DNA from 3 places in the Bradyrhizobium sp. USDA 4011 genome. Region 2 is predicted to be linked to each of the others. Evidence: riboswitches for the same ligand, from Rfam matches in the RefSeq annotation. Region 2 holds a riboswitch; each other region holds the start of a gene.
The links. A riboswitch is a leader RNA that binds a small molecule or an ion and turns the genes downstream of it on or off. The one in region 2 is predicted to bind cobalamin.
Positions count from the first base shown of each region.

Region 1 (6,329 bases), 1.2 Mb from region 2:
AACAGGTGCCTAGGCCGCAAGGGCTCACAGTAAAGGCATTCCCATCCATGCTTGGGCGCACCCGGGGACAGTGATTGTTTTGCTTATTGGAGCTCAATTAATTGAGTCGGCTCTTTGAAGGCCGATATTCGGGTTCCGCCGGCTTGACGCGTCATGGGTTGCGAGGTGGATCCACTCGTCTAGTTCCGAGCGTCACTGCGGAGAAGCTGACGATAACCGTCATCTGCTATCCACTTTGCCCGAGCGAGATGGCTGTCAAAAGCGCGACGCGCCCGATCCCAGTCTTGAGCAGGGTCAACGTGAAGAACAACGCGCGCTACCTCGCGCCAATCTGCAGCTTCAGCATCAGCGTCAAGCAGCCGCCAGTATGTAGCCAAGTGCTCCTGGTCATAGACGGTCAGGCTCGCACCCAATGGTGCAATGTCATCGACGGTCAAATCGAGCAGCGGTTCCTGCACTGAAAGGTCTCCATGGGCAGCTTTAGGGGCGCGACGAAGGGATCGTCGCGAGCTTGGTGCGCAGTCGCAGTATCCTCCGATTGTGGAATAGTTTTGGTGATGCCACATCAGGTGATGCGCTTTACGCAACGACATCTGAAATGCTTCACTGTTGCACCCTTATTGTCACTGTACTGAATGGCCGACTTGGCATGCCATCGATCATGAGCTTGGGAGGCGCAGGAAGCGCTCTATGCAGCAATCGCGCGCGATGGCGGCACGCATGGTGCCGTCGAGCTGATGCAGACACGCGCCGAGCTCTATGCCACAATCGGCCTGCATGAGTACGAGGCGCTCGACGCCTCGATGTTCAGACCATCATTCCCGAAGGCATGCCGCAGCGGCGCTAGCAGCCGGACAAGCGGCGCTCAGGAGCGCCGCTCACCGGACTCACCGAGGTGAAGCGCCAGAATTTCTTCCGGCGTTTCATTCACCTCGATGATCTGTGCGTTGCTGCCGACGAATTCCAGGATCGTCTTCTCGCCCTCGCGCGACATCCCGCCGACCAGCGAGATGTTCACATAGTAGGGATCCGCTTTGCCAAAGCGGGTGCATTTGATCCAGAATTGCATCGGCAGTCTCCGTAAGTGTCAGGACGCCACCCGCAAGGCGTGCGCAGCAGCGACCATGTTGACGAGGGCAGGGCGGACCTCTTCCCATTTGCGGGTCTTCAGGCCGCAATCCGGGTTGATCCAGAGCTGGCTGTCGGACAGCCGCTGGCGCGCCAGCTTGAGCAGCTCGGTCATCTCGTTGATCTCAGGCACGCGCGGCGAGTGGATGTCGTAGACACCGGGACCGATCTCGTTCGGATAACGGTAGTTCCGGAATGCATCCAGCAGCTCCATCTTCGAGCGCGAGGTCTCGATCGAGATCACATCGGCGTCCATCGCGCCGATCGCGTCGATGATGTCGTTGAACTCGGAGTAGCACATGTGGGTGTGGATCTGGGTCTCGTCGCGGACGCCCGACGAGCAGATGCGGAAGCATTCCACCGCCCAGTCTAGATAGGTCGTCCACTCCGAACGGCGCAGCGGCAGGCCTTCGCGCAGCGCCGCCTCGTCGATCTGGATCATGCCCGCGCCGGCACCTTCGAGGTCGGCGACCTCGTCGCGGATCGCAAGCGCGATCTGCCGGCAGGCTTCGCTGCGCGGGATGTCGTCGCGAACGAATGACCAATTTAGGATCGTGACCGGGCCGGTCAGCATCGCCTTCATCGGCTTTTTGGTCAGCGACTGCGCGTATTGCCACCATTCGACCGTCATCGGCTTCGGGCGCGACACGTCGCCGAACAGGATCGGCGGCCGGACGTAGCGCGAGCCGTAGGATTGCACCCAGGCATGCTCGGTGAATACGAAGCCGGAGAGCTGCTCGCCGAAATACTGCACCATGTCGTTGCGCTCGAACTCGCCATGCACGAGCACATCGAGGCCGACGGCTTCCTGCCAGCGCACAGTCTCTGCCGTCTGCTCCTGCAGGAAGGCCTTGTAGCTGGCGTCGCTCAGGCTGCCCTTGGCATGCGCGGCGCGCGACTTGCGGACCTCGGGCGTCTGCGGGAACGAGCCGATGGTGGTGGTCGGGAACGCCGGCAGATTGAACCGCGCGCGCTGCACTTCGGTTCGTTCCTCGAAGGAGCTGGCACGGCCGCGCATCGCGGTGTCAATGCCAGCCATGCGCTGTGCGACCTTCGCGTCGTGTATCCGTGGCGAGGTCTTGCGCGCAGCGGCAGCTGCGTCGGACGCCTTCAGCGTCGGCGCGATCGAATTGTGGCCGCTCGCAAGCGCGGTGCCGAGCGCGGCCAGTTCCTCCATCTTCTGCACCGAGAAGGCGAGCCAGCTCTTGACCTCGGCGTCGAGCTTCGCTTCGAGGGCAAGATCGATCGGCACGTGCAGCAGCGAGCAGGAGGGCGCGATCTGCACGCGGTTCTTGCCGAGCTTCGCGACGACCGGTTCCAGTCGGTTGAGCAGCTTGCTGAGATCGGCGCGCCAGGTGTTGCGGCCGTCGAGCACGCCGAGCGAGACGACGCGCTCAGCGGGCAGGTGGGCGAGGTCATCGAGCTGCTCGGGCGCGCGCACCAAGTCGAAATGCAGGCCGGCGACGGGAAGCGTGAACGCAGTGTCGCGGTTTGCGCCGAGGCTGCCGAAATAGCTCGCCAGCATGATCTTGATCTGCGGCACCGCCTTGGCGATCTCGCCATAGGCGCGACGCAGCGCATCGTGGGCGGTATCGTCGAGATCGAGCGCCAGGCAGGGCTCGTCGATCTGCGCCCATTCGGCGCCGCGGCGGGCAAGCTCGCGCAGTACCTCGATATAGACCGGAAGCAGGCGGTCCAGCAGCGACAGCGGTTCGAAGCCGGCGTCCTTGCTCTTGGCGAGTTTCAGGAAAGTAACCGGGCCGACCAGCACCGGTCGGGTCTGGTAACCGAGGGCCTTGGCTTCCTCATATTCCTCGATCGGCTTGCGTGAGGCGAGGCGGAACTGCTGATCTGCAGAGAGTTCGGGCACCATGTAGTGGTAGTTGGTGTCGAACCACTTGGTCATCTCCTGCGCCGGTACGCCATGACCTTGGCTATGGTGCGCGTGACCGCACGACGCGTCATGCGCGCTACCTTCAGCGCCGCGCGCCATCGCAAAATAGGTCGCAAGCGGCACCGGGCCGCTGCTCCAGCCATAGATGGCCGGGATCGCGCCGACCATCACCGAGGTATCGAGCACCTGGTCGTAGAACGAGAAGTCGTTCGACGGGATCACCGAGACGCCGAGCTTTTTCTGGCGTGCCCAGTTGGCGGCGCGCAGACCGACGCCGGTCTCGATCAGCGTCTTTTCGTTTGTCGCGCCGGCCCAGAAGCTTTCCAGCGCAAGCTTGAGTTCACGGCGCGGACCGATCCGCGGCGTGCCGAGAGTCGCAACAGCAAGTGAGGAGGTAGATGTGGAAGACATTGGCTTAACCCCAAAAGTTGGGGGCAAAGGCCGTAGTGACACGTCTGGACTCCGCAAGACGCGGGAAAAGCGCGTGCGGGGTCGCAACCGCACCACCGGGACACCCCGCCCGAGGACGTTCATGTTGTCGAGGCAGGTCTCCTGGCTCGCGGGTCCTAGCTGTCGTCTGGCCTTCCCGAAGCTTTCGCCTCAGTGGCTTTGAGTGGACGACAACTCGCCGCTTACAGTTGCGGGGGCAGCGCCGGCATTGTACCGGCTTCCCTCTTAGCTCCGGGAGAAAGTGCCTCTCGGAGAACCACGACGCCGCCACTTATCGGCAACTTCGCGTGGCCGTCAACTCGGGCGGCATCACGTGTGATCGAGCGACATTGTTCACATCATCAACAGGCGCCATCTGCATTTTCTGGCGACCCATTGACACAGTGTGCCAAATCACACCAGATATAGTTGTTACGGTCCGTCATGCCGCAAAGCATGGTGGCTAAGAGGGAAGCCGGTGATCTCACCGAAAATCCGGCACTGCCCCCGCAACTGTAAGCAGCGAGTTGTTCCCGAAATCACGTCACTGATGCGTCGTCCGCATCGGGAAGACACGGGAGCGACGACGACCTGCGAGTCAGGAGACCTGCCGTAACACCGAAATTACGTCCACGGGCGGGGTGTCCCGGCGGTCGCTTGCACAGCCATGCCGGTGCGTTGCCGCCGGGATGATGCAGCGTCCCCTGACATCCGGCCCCAACAAACGTCACGGGGTCTGCACGATGTCACTCTCTCTCGATCGCGAAACAAAGCCAGCGCCACTCATCCTGCTGCGTCCGGAAGTGCTTGCCGCGCCGGAGGCCGCTCCTCCGATGCAGGTGATCCGCCGCAATGGCACGGTGTCGAAATTCGACGCCAGCAAGATCTCGGTTGCGATGACCAAGGCGTTCCTGGCGGTCGAGGGGCACACCGCCGCCGCATCGCGCCGCGTCCATGAGGTTGTCGAGCAGCTCACCGCCGAGGTCCTCAGTGCGCTGACGCGTCGCATGAGCGAAGGTCGCACCTTCCACATCGAGGACGTGCAGGACCAGGTCGAGCTCGCGCTGATGCGGAGCGAGCACCATAAGGTGGCGCGCGCCTATGTGCTGTATCGTGAGGAGCGCACGAGGCAGCGCGCTGAGCAGGACGCGGCGAGGGCGGTGGCCCAGCCTGTGGCCGGGCCGGCCATTCACATCACATTGCCGAACGGTAGCGAGGTGCCGCTCGACCACGCCCGGCTGGCGCTGATCATCAACGAGGCCTGCGCCGGCCTCGATGGCGTCGATGCTGCGCCCCTGATCGCCGAGACCCAGCGCAACATCTATGACGGCATCAGCCAGGATGAACTGGCGCTCGCCTCCGTGATGGCCGCGCGCACCCTGGTGGAGCAGGAGCCGAACTACACCTATGTCAGCGCGCGCCTCTTGCTCGACAAGCTGCGCACCGAGGTGTTGTCCTATGTGCTTGATATGCCGACCAGCGCCTCGCAGGCCGACATGGCGAGCCGCTATGCCGAGTATTTCCCGGCCTATATCAAGACCGGGATCAAGGCCGAACTGCTCGATGTCGAACTCGGCCGCTTCGATCTGGCGCGGCTTGCGGCGGCGATGAAGCCGGAACGCGATCTGTCGTTCCAGTTCCTCGGGCTGCAAACGCTGTATGACCGCTATTTCCTGCACGTTCGGGGCAACCGCATCGAGCTGCCGCAGGCATTCTTCATGCGCGTTGCGATGGGTCTGGTGCTGCGCGAGATCGACCGCGAGGGGCGCGCGATCGAGTTCTACAATCTCTTGTCGTCGTTCGACTTCATGGCTTCGACGCCGACCCTGTTCAATTCTGGCACGCAGCGGCCGCAGCTCTCATCGTGCTTCCTCACCACCGTGGCTGACGATCTCGACGGCATCTTCAAGTCGATCAAGGATAACGCGCTGCTGGCGAAATATTCCGGCGGGCTCGGCAATGACTGGACCCGCGTCCGCGGGCTCGGCGCGCACATCAAAGGCACCAATGGCGAGAGCCTGGGCGTGGTGCCGTTCCTCAAGGTCGCCAACGACACCGCGATCGCGGTGAACCAGGGCGGCAAGCGCAAGGGCGCGGTCTGCGCCTATCTCGAGACCTGGCACGTCGACATCGAGGAATTCCTCGATCTGCGCAAGAACACCGGCGATGACCGCCGCCGCACCCACGATATGAACACCGCGAACTGGGTGCCCGATTTGTTCATGCAGCGCGTCGAGGCTGACGGCGAGTGGACGCTGTTCTCGCCCGACGAGACGCCGGACCTGCACGATCTCTACGGCAAGCCGTTCGCCGAACGCTACGCCCATTACGAGGCCAAGGCCGCGCGCGGCGAGATGCGAGTGTTCAAGCAGATTCGCGCCGTCGATCTCTGGCGCAAGATGCTGACCATGCTGTTCGAGACCGGCCATCCCTGGATCACCTTCAAGGACCCGTCCAATCTGCGCTCGCCGCAGCGCCATGCCGGCGTGATCCACTCCTCGAACCTCTGCACCGAGATCACGCTGAACACGTCTGACGACGAGACTGCGGTGTGCAATCTCGGCTCGATCAACCTCGCCAACCACATACAGGACGGCAAGCTCAACGACGCCAGGCTGAAGGCCACAGTGACGACCGCGATGCGGATGCTCGACAACGTCATCGACATCAACTTCTACACCATCCCGGAGGCGCGCCGCTCCAATCTGCGGCACCGCCCGGTCGGTCTCGGCCTGATGGGCTTCCAGGATGCGCTGCATGCGCTGCGGATCGCGGTGGCGTCGGACGCGGCGGTTGCCTTCGCCGATATCAGCATGGAGGCAATCTCCTACCATGCGATCTGGGCCTCCAGCGATCTCGCCGCCGAGCGCGGCCGCTA
Region 1 covers NZ_JBSSGG010000001.1:5,942,908-5,949,236, forward strand. Annotated here, with positions in the region: gene ACVW1C_RS28025 (DNA -binding domain-containing protein) at 180-458, opposite strand; gene ACVW1C_RS28030 (hypothetical protein) at 866-1,069, opposite strand; gene metE (5-methyltetrahydropteroyltriglutamate--homocysteine S-methyltransferase) at 1,088-3,433, opposite strand; cobalamin riboswitch at 3,548-3,748, opposite strand; cobalamin riboswitch at 3,870-4,080, shown strand; gene ACVW1C_RS28040 (ribonucleoside-diphosphate reductase subunit alpha) at 4,195-6,329, shown strand, end outside.
Region 1: linked by a shared signal. The riboswitch ahead of metE (5-methyltetrahydropteroyltriglutamate--homocysteine S-methyltransferase) and the one ahead of ACVW1C_RS22155 (TonB-dependent receptor) in region 2 are both predicted to bind cobalamin.

Region 2 (6,329 bases):
CGAGGCGGTGCGGTTTCCATCCGTGGTCAAGACGTCGGTCGGTACCGCGAGCCGCGGCGTCTGGTTCGTGCGCGACGCCGGCGATCTCAACCGCGCGCTCTACGATCTCGAATCCGCCGGCGATTTTGCCGGCGAGGTGCTGGCACAGGATCTCATCACCGGCACCGTCGAGAAGGCCCAGTCGGTGTTCTGCCGCGGCACGCTGGTCGGCTTTCACGCCTACCGGCAGATCGCGGCCGGCGTCGGCGGCGGTGAGGCGATCAAGGACAGCGTGAGCCGGCCGGCGATCCGCGCCGCGCTCGAGACCATCGGCGCGCATCTCGGCTGGCACGGCGCGCTCTCGGTCGACGTCATCATGCCGCTCGACAGCGCAACGCCGCTGTTGATCGACTGCAACCCGCGGCTGGTCGAGCCTGTCAACGCGTACCGGTCCGGCACCGATCTGGTCGACCTGCTGCTGCGGGTCTCGCTCGGCGAGACGCCGGCGCCGCTGGCCGAGAGCCGCGCCGGGGTGCGCACGCATCTGGCGATGCAGGCGCTGCTCGGCAGCGCCTCGCGCGACGGCACCCGGCGCGACCTGATCAGGGAGTGCGGCCGCATCGCCGCGGGCGAAGGTCTCTATCGGGGGAGCAGCGAGGAGTTGACGCCGGTGCGACTCGATTGGCTCAGTGCCGTGCCGCTCGCGATGACGACACTGCTGCTGCTGGCATCGCCGCCGATCGCCTCATCGCTGGCGCGCGGCGGCTTCGGTGCGCATCTGCTCGATCGCGGCAGTATCAAGACGATCGAGCGGGAGGATTTTTTGCGCGATACCTCACCACGTCGTCCTGGCGAAAGCCCGGACCCATAACCACCGGACGCATCTCCATCCCCACGTCGTCCCGGGCAAGCGAAGCGCGACCCGGGACCCATAACCATCAGCGGTGATTGTTACGACGCGCTGGGGCCACAGCGCGTTTCAACAATTCAATCCTGTGGTTGTGGCTCCCGGCTTTCGCCAGGACGACGGCGACTTATATTGCGCTCGTCCCTCACAACGGCTCGTCATCATTGCCGTAGCGATCGAGCTTCGGCGTGGCGATGTCGCCATCCTCGTAATAATCGTCGTCCTGTGGCGCCGCGGGCGGTGGAGGCTTTTTCGACTTGTCGTCGGTCTTGTCGTCGATCTTGCCGCCGCCCTTGCTCTTCTTTCCGGCCTTGGCCATCCGTTTCCCCTGCGCGGGTCAAATCAGCAGCCGGAATTCTACCCCAGTTCGCCGGTGCTTGTAACGTAAGGAGATGGGCGCGGCCGGTCACACCCGCCGCGCCGGATAGCTCAAAACGTCGCGCCAGCCTTGACCATGTAGGTGCGGCCGGGCAGCGGATAGGCCGAGAAGCGGCCGGCCGTGAACGAGCTCGCGATGGCGTAGTCGTAGTAGAGCGCGTTGAACAGATTGTTCACGCTCAGCGACCAGAAGAAGCGGTCGTATTGCCCGCTGAGCTTGAGATCGGCGGTGGCGTTGCCGGGAATCCGGTTCTGGGTGTTGGCCTGGTCGTTGTCCATGATGCGCGAGCTCCAGGCCCGCACCGTGGCATCGAACACCAGATAGTTCTGCCAGATATTCCAGGTCACGCCGAGATTGCCGGTATAGCGCGACACCAGCGGCACGTCGTTGCCGGTCCACATGCCTTCGCGGAAGACGGCGCGGGTGATCGCCATGCCGCCGCGCAACGTCACGGTGTCGCTGACCTTGAGCGAGGCGCTGGTCTCGGAGCCGTAGCGGCGGGTGGGGTCGAGGTTGACGTTGTAGAACAGCACCGGGTTGAAATGGATCTCGTTCTCGAGATCCATCAGATAGACGCTGGTCTGGACCTGAAACAGGTTGGTCTTGACGCGGAACCCGCCCTCGACGTCCTGCGATGTCTGGGTTCTGAGCTGGAAGTTTTGCGGGATCGGGGCGAAGGTCAGCGGATCGAATGACGGACCCGACGCGACGCGCTCGTCGACGTCGGGCGTGCGGAATGCGCGCGCGGCGCGGCCGAATACCGAGAAGGTGTCGGTGAAGCGATGCTCGGCGCCGACATGCAGCGCGTATTGGGTCTCGTTGCTGTCGAGCGGCGCCGCCTGCGCGTCGAAGGCGAACGGTGCGTTCGGGTCGTAGCGGTCGCGTGCCGAGACGCTGGTATTCTGGACGCGCGCGCCGTACGAGAAATCGGTGGTCGGCAGCACGCCCAGTGTATGCTGCCAGTAGCCGGCCACGGTCTGCTGCTCGATATTGTAGATGTGGTAGGGATCGACGCCCTGATAGGCGCCGCGTGCCTCACGGAACGTCGAGTCGTAATAGTCGATGCCGGTCAGGACCGTGGACGGCATTCCCAGCATCACGTTCTTGACGCTGAGCCGCGGCGTGATCGACCAGGTCTGTAGCGCGGCATCATTATAGGTCGAGGCGAAGCTGATGGTCGGCACGGTGCCGAAGAAGCCGCTTTGCGTCTCGCGCTGGCGCCAGCCGCCGTCGACGATAAGGTCGACGCCGTTCATCAGCGTCTTGGTGAAGCCGGTGGTGACGCTGGCGGTTTGCTGATTGGCATAGTCAAACGGCGTCGCTGCGCCTCTGCGATTGGTGAGCAGCTCGTTGACGCCGATCGACGGATCGACCAGTCGTCCGCCGGGCAGGCCGAGCTTCTGGTCGCTGCCGGTGACGGTGAGGAAGGCGGTGAGGTCCGATGTCGTGTAGTTGACGTTGCCGACGGCGTTGCGCTGGTCGAGCGCGTTGTTGACGCGGTAGCCGTCGGACTTGATGCCGTTGCCGTAGAACGAGGTCGACCACGGGCCGGAATTGAGCGCCGCGGACACCGCGGCCATGCGGGTGTTGAACGAGCCGAACCCGCCTTCGGCCCGTATCGTCGCCGGTGGACCGCCAGCGCCGGTCTTGGTGATGATGTTGACCACGCCGCCCACCGCGTTGTCGCCGTAGAGCACCGCGCCGCTGTTGCCGCGCGTGATCTCGACGCGTTCGATCGAATCGAGCGGGATCGTGGTGAGATCGAAGCCGGCCTTGTCGACGTCGTTGAGCCGTCGGCCGTTGAGCAGGAACAGGGTGTTGTCGGAGGCGAATGCGCCGAAGCCGCGCAGGTCGACCGCGGTCTTGGCGCCGTTCGGGCCGCCATAAAGCGATTGCAGCTGCACGCCCGGCACCTGCGCGAGAATCTCGGGCAGCGACTGCACCGGCGAATGCGCGATGTCGTCGGCGGTGATCACGGTCGAGGAAGAGCCGACAATGCCGGCGAACTGGCGGCCGCCGCCGCCGGTGCCGCCCGTTCCGGTGGCCGGTCCGGTCCCTGTCGAGCCCGATCCGCTCCCGCTGCCCTGTCCTGTGCCCGGCGCCGGGCGGCGCGGGGCCGGCGCTTCGTCCGCGGCCGGCCTGGCGCGCGTGACATTCTGGTCGCCCGGCTTGGTGATTTCGATGGCTGGCAGCTGATCGGGAGAGGGCGCCTGCTGCGCCCGTGCGGTCGAGAGAACGATTGTCGGCACGATCATCGTCGACGCGAGCAGAAGCGCGCGGCGGCGCCGGGAAGAAGAGTTGGAGAACATCTAGGTGAGACCTCGGTAACGTCAGTGGCACGTCACCGCGAACCAGTCTCACCATCGTGCTCGCAGGCTCAGCTGCTTGCAGCCTCAGGTGAAGCTCATGCCTGTACTCCCCGACCGGCATCTTCGCGTGTGACCACGGCTGACGGCAGGTCTCCTGGCTCGCGGGTCGTTACCCTTCGTCGCCTTCCCAGGACCGAGACTCCCAGTGGCCTGTGACGAAGGATTCACCGCATACAGTTGCGGGGGCAGCCGCGGCGTTGAGGAGGTTTCCCCGCACCGCATTCCCTTTTCATCTCATGAAAGAACCGTCATGTTCATCTAGGGTTCGGCCGGGCGGCAAAGTCAATCCGGCGGACGTCGGGCGGGGACGACGCGGCCACGGTTTCTGTCGAGTGTCGCTTGTCTGCCACGGCGATCGCTGTAAGAGCATGGATCCAATGAACGTGCAGGATTTTGCCTTGGCGGCCGAGGTCGCGGCGCGGCGCCGGTGGGGCGCTACCGCGGCGCTGCTCGCGCTCGTGGTCCTGCTGCTGGTGCTCTCGCTCGGCATCGGGCCGGTGCGGCTGTCGCCGCTTGCGGTGATCGAGGCGCTGTTCGGCGGCGGCAGCGACGTGGCGCAGGTGATCGTGCGCGAGATCCGGCTGCCGCGCACCATCCTGGCGTTCGCGATCGGCGGTATTCTCGGGCTATCGGGCGCAGCGCTGCAGGGCCTGCTGCGCAATCCGCTGGCCTCGCCGTCGTTGTTCGGCGCGCCGCAATCTGCGGCATTCGGTGCGGTGCTGGTGATTGCGCTGGGCCTCGCCGATGTGCGCTCCTACGCGCTGCCGGTGGTGGCGATCATCGCCGCGTTCGGTTCGGTGCTCGCGCTGCTGGCGATTGCCGGCCGCAATGCCGGGCTTTTGATCCTGATCCTCGCGGGACTCGCGATCTCGAGCTTTGCGGGGGCGGCGACGGCGCTGGTGATGAATCTCTCCAGCAATCCGTTCGTGGTGCTGGAGATCGCATTCTGGCTGCTCGGTTCGCTGGAGGACCGCAGCTTCCAGCACGTGGCGCTGGCGCTGCCCTTCATCATCGCGGGCGCGGCCATCCTGCTCAGCCAGGCGAGCGCCTTCCGTGCGCTGACGCTCGGCGAGGAAGCCGCGCAGAGTCTCGGCGTCGATGTCGGGCGGCTAAGGTTGCTCGTGATCGCGGGTGTTGCGCTCGGCGTCGGCGGCGCGGTCGCGGTCACCGGCACGATCGGCTTCATCGGTCTCGTCGCACCGCACCTGATGCGCCCTCTGATCGGTCACGATCCGGCGCGGCTGCTGGTGCCGAGCGCGCTCACCGGATCGGCGTTGCTGCTCGCCGCCGATATCGCGGTGCGCATCATCCCCTCGACGTCGGATATCAAGGTCGGCGTGCTGACCTCGATCATCGGCGTGCCGTTCTTCCTCTATCTGATCATGCGCGAACGCCGCGCGCTCGGCGGAGGCGTGGCATGACGCTGCTCTCCGCCACCGCGCTCAATGCCTCGCTCGGCAGCCGCAAGGTGCTGCACGATGTCTCGCTGTCGCTGGAAGCGGGCCATCTGGTTGCGCTGGTCGGCCCGAACGGCGCCGGCAAGACCACGCTGCTGCGCGCACTCGCCGGGCTGATTCCATCCGACGGCGAGATCCGGATCGCCGGCGACGCGCTGGCCTCGCTGCCGCTGCGCGAGCGGGCGAAGCGTTTCGCCTATTTGCCGCAGGGGCACATGGTGCACTGGCCGCTGCCGGCGCGCGATATCGTCGCGCTCGGCCGCTATCCGCATGGCGCGACCGATCCGGCGCGGTTGTCGCCGAGGGATATGGAGGCGGTGCTGCGCGCGATGCAGGCGGTCGACGTCACTGAATTCAGCGACCGCCGTGTCACTGAGTTGTCCGGCGGCGAACGCAGCCGCGTCGCACTGGCCCGGGTGCTAGCGGTGGAGGCGCCGGTGATCCTCGCCGACGAGCCGACCGCCTCGCTCGATCCGCGTCACCAGATCGACGTGATGCAGAAGCTGCGCAACGTCGCCGACACCGGCGTGCTGGTCATCGTGGTGACCCACGATCTCGGGCTCGCCGCGCGCTTTGCCAACCATGTGCTGGTGCTGTCGGAGGGGCGGCTGTCGGCGCAAGGCGCGCCTGCTGAGGCGTTGTCCGAGAATGTTCTGGCCCGCGTGTTCCGGGTCAGCGCCTACCGCACCGAATTTCAGCGCGAGGCCGTCATCGTGCCATGGGCCGACGTGTGATGGGGATGCGGCGTCTCGCAGCGGTGGCCGCAGCGGCATGGCTGATGTCGTATGCAGCCGCGTCCGCCGCCGGACCGCGCATCGTCTCGATGAACGTCTGCAACGACCAGCTCGTGCTGTCGCTGGCCGACCCGGACCAGATCCTCGGCCTCAGCCGCTTTTCGCGCGATGCCTGGCAATCCTGGGCCGCCGAGCAGGCGCAAAACTTTCCGCGCCTGTCCGGCGAGGCCGAGGATGTGCTGCTGCTCAAGCCCGACCTTGTCGTGGTCAGCCTGTTCGACAAGCGCGCGACGCGCGACTTGCTGAAGGCCAATGGGCTGCACCTGGTCGAATTCACGGTGCCGCGCACGCTGGATGAGGTGAGGGACCAGATCCGCGCGATGGGCGACGTGTTGCAGCATCCGGATCGTGCGCGAGCCGAGATTGCGCGGCTCGATGCGGCGATCGCGCGGGCGCGGGCGGCGGCTGATGGTCATCACTATCGCGTGCTGCCGGTGGAGCGCC
Region 2 covers NZ_JBSSGG010000001.1:4,731,380-4,737,708, forward strand. Annotated here, with positions in the region: gene ACVW1C_RS22145 (hypothetical protein) at 1-850, shown strand, start outside; gene ACVW1C_RS22150 (hypothetical protein) at 1,032-1,205, opposite strand; gene ACVW1C_RS22155 (TonB-dependent receptor) at 1,316-3,520, opposite strand; cobalamin riboswitch at 3,702-3,899, opposite strand; gene ACVW1C_RS22160 (FecCD family ABC transporter permease) at 4,012-5,055, shown strand; gene ACVW1C_RS22165 (ABC transporter ATP-binding protein) at 5,052-5,825, shown strand; gene ACVW1C_RS22170 (ABC transporter substrate-binding protein) at 5,870-6,329, shown strand, end outside.

Region 3 (6,329 bases), 350 kb from region 2:
AACGGCCTCGGCTATGATTCGGTGCAGCGCGTGACCGACGGTCACCGCTTCGGCAGCCGCGAGGAGTTGCTGGCGGCGCAGGCCGCGGAACCCTCGACGCTGGTGCTGTGGCATGTGCTCGATATCGAGAACAACGCGCATCATCGCGATCTGCTCGACATGGCGGTGCTGTATCCGGGCGGTGCGATCGCGTCCGACGCGATGCCGTGGGCGCTATCGGACGGCCGCCCCTACACCGGCGACGCCTGGCCGCTGCCTGACGATGCCACCTCGCATCCGCGTTCGGCCGGCTGCTTCACCCGCTTCATCCGCGAATGGGTCCGCGAGCGCCGGAAGGTGTCCCTGCTCGAGGGCATCCGCAAATGCGCGCTGATTCCGGCGGAAATCCTATCCGCGAGCACGCCGGCGATGCGCGCCAAGGGCAGGTTGCAGGTCGGCGCCGACGCTGACGTCGTGGCGTTCGACTTCGAGACGCTCAGCGATCGTGCGACCTTCTCCGCGATGAACCGCCCGGCGGAAGGCGTGCGGCATCTCGTGGTCAGCGGCCAGCCGCTGATCAATGATGGCGTGCTCGATGTCGCGGCACGGCCCGGCCGGCCGGTGCGCCGGCCCGTCACCGGGGGCTGAGGTGCCGGTCCCGATCCTGCTGGTCGCGGGTTTTCTCGGGGCGGGAAAGACCACGGTCGTCAACCATCTGCTGGCGCATGCGCAAGGCCGGCGCATCGCGGCCGTGGTCAACGATTTCGGCGCGATCAATATCGACGCGGAGCTGGTCGCGGGCGCCAGCGATGGTGTGGTCAGCCTGAGCAATGGCTGCATCTGCTGCACGCTGGAGGGCGATCTGCTGCGCACGCTCGCAACCTTGCTGCGGCGCGATCCGCGTCCCGAATTCATCGTGATCGAGACCAGCGGGATCGCCGATCCCGCCGACATCGTGCGCAACCTGATGGACCCGGTGATCTGGAAGGAGGCGCCGCTGGAGACCGTGCTGTGCGTGGTCGACGCGACCCAGCCGGCGGCGATGCTGAACGATGCGCTGCTGCGCTCGCAGTTGCGGGCGGCCGATGTGGTGGCGCTGAGCAAGGTCGATCTGGCCGATGCAGCCGCGTGCGCCGCAATCCGCGACGCGGTACGGGCAGCGCGTCCGGCGGCCGTGGTCGTTGATGCCTTGCATGGTGAGGTGCCGGAGGCGTTGCTGTTTCCGGCGGATCTCGATCATGTGCCGGCGCCGCGCGAGACCGCGCCGCGACGGCCGGGATCCGACCGGTTCGAGACGCTGAGCTGGACCTCGGAGCGGCCGGTGCGGTTGCCGCGCTTGCAGCAGGCGATCGGCAAACTGGCGCCGAAGCTGGCGCGGGCGAAGGGATTGTTCGAGACGGTGGAGCAGCCCGGACGGCTGACGGTGTTTCAACTCGCCGGCGGCCGCGCGACATTGGCTGCCGGCGGCGTGCCGGCACCCGGTGTGCCACGCACGCGAATCGTGTTCATCGCCGAGATGGGCGCTCTGTCGCGGGCCGAGATCGATGAGGTGATGCAGGGATGTGTCGAAGCAGGGTGATGCGAATTAGGTATTCCGTCATCCTGAGGAGCCGCGAAGCGGCGTCTCGAAGGATCGACGGCCCGGCTGGTGGCCGTGCATCCTTCGAGGCTCGCCCAGCGGCGCAATTGCGCCGCAAGGCTCGCACCTCAGAGCGTGTGAATTTTTCCTGTTTTAGACTGCCGATGTAGCCGGTTCGGTCGGGATGTGATTCTCTGCACGGAGCGAGTTGCGGGGGATGGAAGATGGCCGGGGACAAGCTGTTCGGAGAACTGCCTGAGCGGTCGAAGCCGCAAACTGATGGGGCGCCGTTGGGCTCGCCGCGGCTGCGCGAACCGAAGCGCGATCAAGTTGAGCTGCGAGCGGTCGATATCGAGAGCCTCATTGGGGAGGGTCATCCGGCGCGGGTGATCTGGTCCTATGTCGAAGGTCTCGACCTGAGCGAGCTTGAGGATCGGATCAAGGCCCGGGGCCACAGGCCTGGTCATCCGGCGACCTCGCCGCGACTTTTGTTGGCGCTGTGGCTCTATGCGACCAGCGAGGGGGTGGGGGAGTGCCCGGGCTCTGGAGCGGCTGTGCGAGAGCCACGATGTCTATCGCTGGCTGTGCGGCGGGGTGTCGGTGAATTATCACTCGCTGGCGGACTTCCGGGTCGGATATGCCGATTTGCTCGACCGGCTGCTGGCAGAACATCTGGCGGCGCTGGCCGAAGTCGGCTTAGTCGATCTCGACACGCTGGCGCAGGATGGCGTGCGGATTCGGGCGAGCGCCGGAGCAGCCTCGTTCCGGCGCCAGGCAACCCTCGACCGGCATCTGGGGGTGGCGCAGGGGGTCGTGGAGGAACTCAAGCGAGAGGTCGATGCGCGCTCCGACGCGAGCAACCAGCGCATCAAGGCGGCCAAGGAGCGCGCAGCACGTGAGCGCGCGCAGCGGCTGAAGGCGGCACAGGCAGCGCTTGAGGAGATCAAGCGCCAGCGTCAAGCGCGCGCGGAAGAGCGCAACAACGGCAAGACGCCCAAGGAGCCGCGCGCCTCCACCACGGACCCACAGGCGCGCGTCATGAAGATGGCCGATGGCGGCTTCCGCCCGGGGTACAATTTGCAAGTGGCAAGCGTGGCCGGAGAGCAGATCGTCGTCGGGTTCGAGATCACCAATGCCGGCTCAGACCGCGGCCTCATGCGGCCGATGCTCGAGCGGACGCGCGTGCGGATTGGTCGTCTTCCGGGGCGCCATCTCGTCGACGGCGGCTTTAGCAGCGCCCACGACATCGAATGGGCGCACAGCCAGGGAGTTGAGGTCTTCTGTCCACCGACACAATCCAAGCACGGCACCGATCCCTCCCTGCCGCGGCGCGGGGATGGCCCGGGTGTCCTGGCTTGGCGGGCTCGGATGGCTAGCGAGGCCGGCAAGGCTCAGTACAAGCTTCGCTCGATCTGCGAATGCATCCATGCCCGCTGGCGAAACTGGAACCTGCGGCAACTGACCGTGCGCGGCATCGAAAAGGTCCGCGCTGTCGTGCTCTGGTACGCACTCGCCAACAACATCCTGCAAGGCCATCAAATCTGAAGCTTCGGCTATCCCGCCAACACACCAGAAATTGGCGAAACAAAAAGATTCACAAGCTGTCAGGATGACGGAATAGAGAATCCTCGCGTCGGCCCGCGCTGTCGCTGTGTCATCGCAGCAGCATCATCCCGCAAAGCATGTGTGCGACAATCGCATCGAATTGACACCCCATCCCGCACCACCTATCGTTTCTGCCGACGGTTCCCTTCGGGGATCAAAAGGGAATGCGGTGCGAGGGTAACCCCAATGCCGCAGCTGTCCCCGCAACTGTAAACGGCGAGCCTTTCGTCAATTTGCCACTGGGCTATCAAGCCCGGGAAGGCGTCGACAGGCGATGACCCGTGAGCCAGGAGACCTGCCGTCAGTCGTGGTCACACGCGAGCACATCGGGCGGGGGCGTCCTGGTGGGATCGGAGCATTGCCTTTGGGGCAATGCGCCAGTCCGCGTTCGCGGTGACGTGCCACGTTACCGCGAGTCTTCTCATGTCTCCGTCATCTCCCGCCGCGCGCCGTTGGCGCCTCGGTCTCGTTTGCTCCCTGTCATCGCTGCTGCTGCCGACTGAGGCTTCGGCGCAAACAGCTCCACCTACGACGCTCGATCCGATCGAGGTCGCACCCTCGACATCCGCAAAGCCCAAGCCCACGGTGCGAAGCCGCAACTCGGCGACGTCGTCGCGGCCGCGCGCCAGACCTGCAACGGCGGCGGCAACCGCTGGCGCGCCGCGCACCGCGGCGTCGGGTGCATCGGGATCGGCATCGCCGACGCTCAACGCCACCACACAGGGAGGCACCGGCAGTCGCCTCAATCTGACGCCGCTGCAGACGCCGGCCAGCGTCGAGATCATCACGTCGCAGACCATCGCCGAACGCGGCCAGCACAATGTGCTCGATGCCGTCACCCAGAACGCGGCAGGGTTCATCGCGACGCCGGCGCCCGGCAATGGCGGCCTGTCGTTCAGCACCCGCGGTTTTGCCGGCAGCAACTCGGTGATGACGCTGTATGACGGCACGCGCTTCTATATCGGTTCGGGCACCCTGACGTTCCCCTACGACACCTGGTCGACGCAACGGGTTGAAGTGCTGCGCGGTCCGGCCTCGGTGCTGTACGGCGAGGGTGCGATCGGCGGCGTCATCAACGTTGTTCCGAAAAAGCCGCAGGGCACGCCCTATAACGAGGCCGAGGTCTCGCTCGACAGCAACATGACGCGACGGCTGTCGGTGGACAGCACCGGTCCGATCGATCCCAATGTGTCCTACCGCATCAACGCCACCGGCAACATGTCGGACGGCTGGGTCGATCGCGACAAGACCTCGAATGCGGTGGTCGCCGCCGCCGTGCGGGTGCAGGCATCGGACAATCTCGCCTTTACGCTCTCCGAGGACTATGGCGATCGCAGCCCGTCGCGCTATTTCGGCACGCCGCTGATCAACGGGTCGATCCAGGATGCATTGCGTTTCAAGAACTACAACGCATCAGACAGCGCGATCCGCTACCAGGACAGCTGGACCCAGTTCAAGACCGAGTGGGATGTCGCCGACGGCATCAAGGTCAACAACACGCTGTATTATCTGACCAGCGAGCGGCACTGGCGCGACATCGAAAATTACACCTGGAATCCGAAGACCCAGCTGATCGACCGCTCCAGCTACATCGAGATATTCCACGACCAGAAGCAGCTCGGCAACCGGATGGATGCGACCTTCAGCGGTCACGTTCTCGGGCTCGCGAACCAGTTCGTCGCCGGGTTCGACGTCAACCGGATCGACTTCACCCACACCAACAATTCGCCCTATGGCGGCGCGTCGTCGGTCAATCCTTACGTGTTCGATCCCGGATCGTTCTTCGCGACGACCACGGCGACGACGCCGGGCTTCAACGCGATCGTCAATCAATACGCGCTGTTCGCCGAAGATCGCCTGTCGCTGACCGATCAATTGTCGCTCGTCACCGGCGTCCGGTACGATCGTCCCGAGGTCGATCGCACCGACTACAAGACGCCGGCGAACAGTTTTGAAACCACGCTGTCGGGCACCAGCTGGCGAACCGGGTTGGTGTACGAGCCGATCAAGAACCTCGCGTTCTACGGCCAGTATGCGGTCGGCGTCGATCCGGTCAGCAACCTGATCTCGCTGTCGACCTCGCAGAAAACCTTCCAGCTCGCGACCGGCAAGCAGACCGAAATCGGCGTCAAGCAGTCGTTCTGGGGCGGCCGCGGCGAGTGGACGCTGGCAGGGTACGAGATCGTCAAGACCGGCCTGACCATTCCCGATCCCAGCAATCCGACCGCCGGCCTGGCACTGCAGATCGGCCAGCAATCATCCCGCGGGGTCGAAGGAACGATCGGGCTCGCGCTGAACGACGGCTGGCGCGTCGACGCCAATCTTGCGCTGCTGCGTGCCCGATACGACAACAACAGCCAGGTGGTCGGCGGCAAAGTCGTCAGCTACAACGGCAATGTTCCGGTCAACGTGCCGCAGCAGGTCTCGAACGTTTGGCTGACCTGGGACTTCGCGCCGAACTGGTCGGTCTATGGCGGCGTGCAGATCGTCGGCGCGATGTACTCCGATCTCGCCAACACCCAGCTGCGGCCGGGCTACAATGTGGTCAATGGCGGCATCAGGTGGAAGCCGGATGACCGCACCACGGTCGCGTTCCGGGTCTACAATCTGTTCGACAAGGTCTACGCGGTGACCTCGAACGGGACGGGGCAGTGGCTGCTCGGCATGCCGCGCACCGCCGAATTATCCGTCAACGTGAAGTTCTGACCATGCGCAACGCTCTGATCCGGCGAGCGCGGCGATGGCTCTATGTCGTCCATCGCTGGATCGGCATTGCGACGTGTCTCTTCTTCGCGATGTGGTTCATCTCCGGCCTCGTCATGATGTACGTGGCGTTTCCGCGTTTCACTGACGACGAGCGCCTCTCTGCACTCCCTGGCATCGTTTGGAGCAAGGTACAGATCGCACCTGATCGCGCGATGGCGATCGCGGGCACGGAGCATTATCCGCGCGATCTGCGGCTCTCGATGCTGGACGACGTTCCGGTCTATCGCGTGACCGGCTGGAAGGGAGCCGCCGTCACCATCTCGGCGATCGACGGCAGCGTGATCGACCGGATCGCGCCGGACCAGGCGCTTGCCGTTGCCCGGCATCACCCGCGTGCCGTGCAGCCGCAACTGCTCGATACCCTGACGCGCGATCAATGGACGGTGACGGCGCACTTCGA
Region 3 covers NZ_JBSSGG010000001.1:5,083,112-5,089,440, forward strand. Annotated here, with positions in the region: gene ACVW1C_RS23840 (amidohydrolase family protein) at 1-627, shown strand, start outside; gene ACVW1C_RS23845 (CobW family GTP-binding protein) at 629-1,558, shown strand; partial or broken gene ACVW1C_RS23850 (IS1182 family transposase) at 1,783-3,103, shown strand; cobalamin riboswitch at 3,285-3,480, shown strand; gene ACVW1C_RS23855 (TonB-dependent receptor) at 3,587-5,869, shown strand; gene ACVW1C_RS23860 (PepSY domain-containing protein) at 5,872-6,329, shown strand, end outside.
Region 3: linked by a shared signal. The riboswitch ahead of ACVW1C_RS23855 (TonB-dependent receptor) and the one ahead of ACVW1C_RS22155 (TonB-dependent receptor) in region 2 are both predicted to bind cobalamin.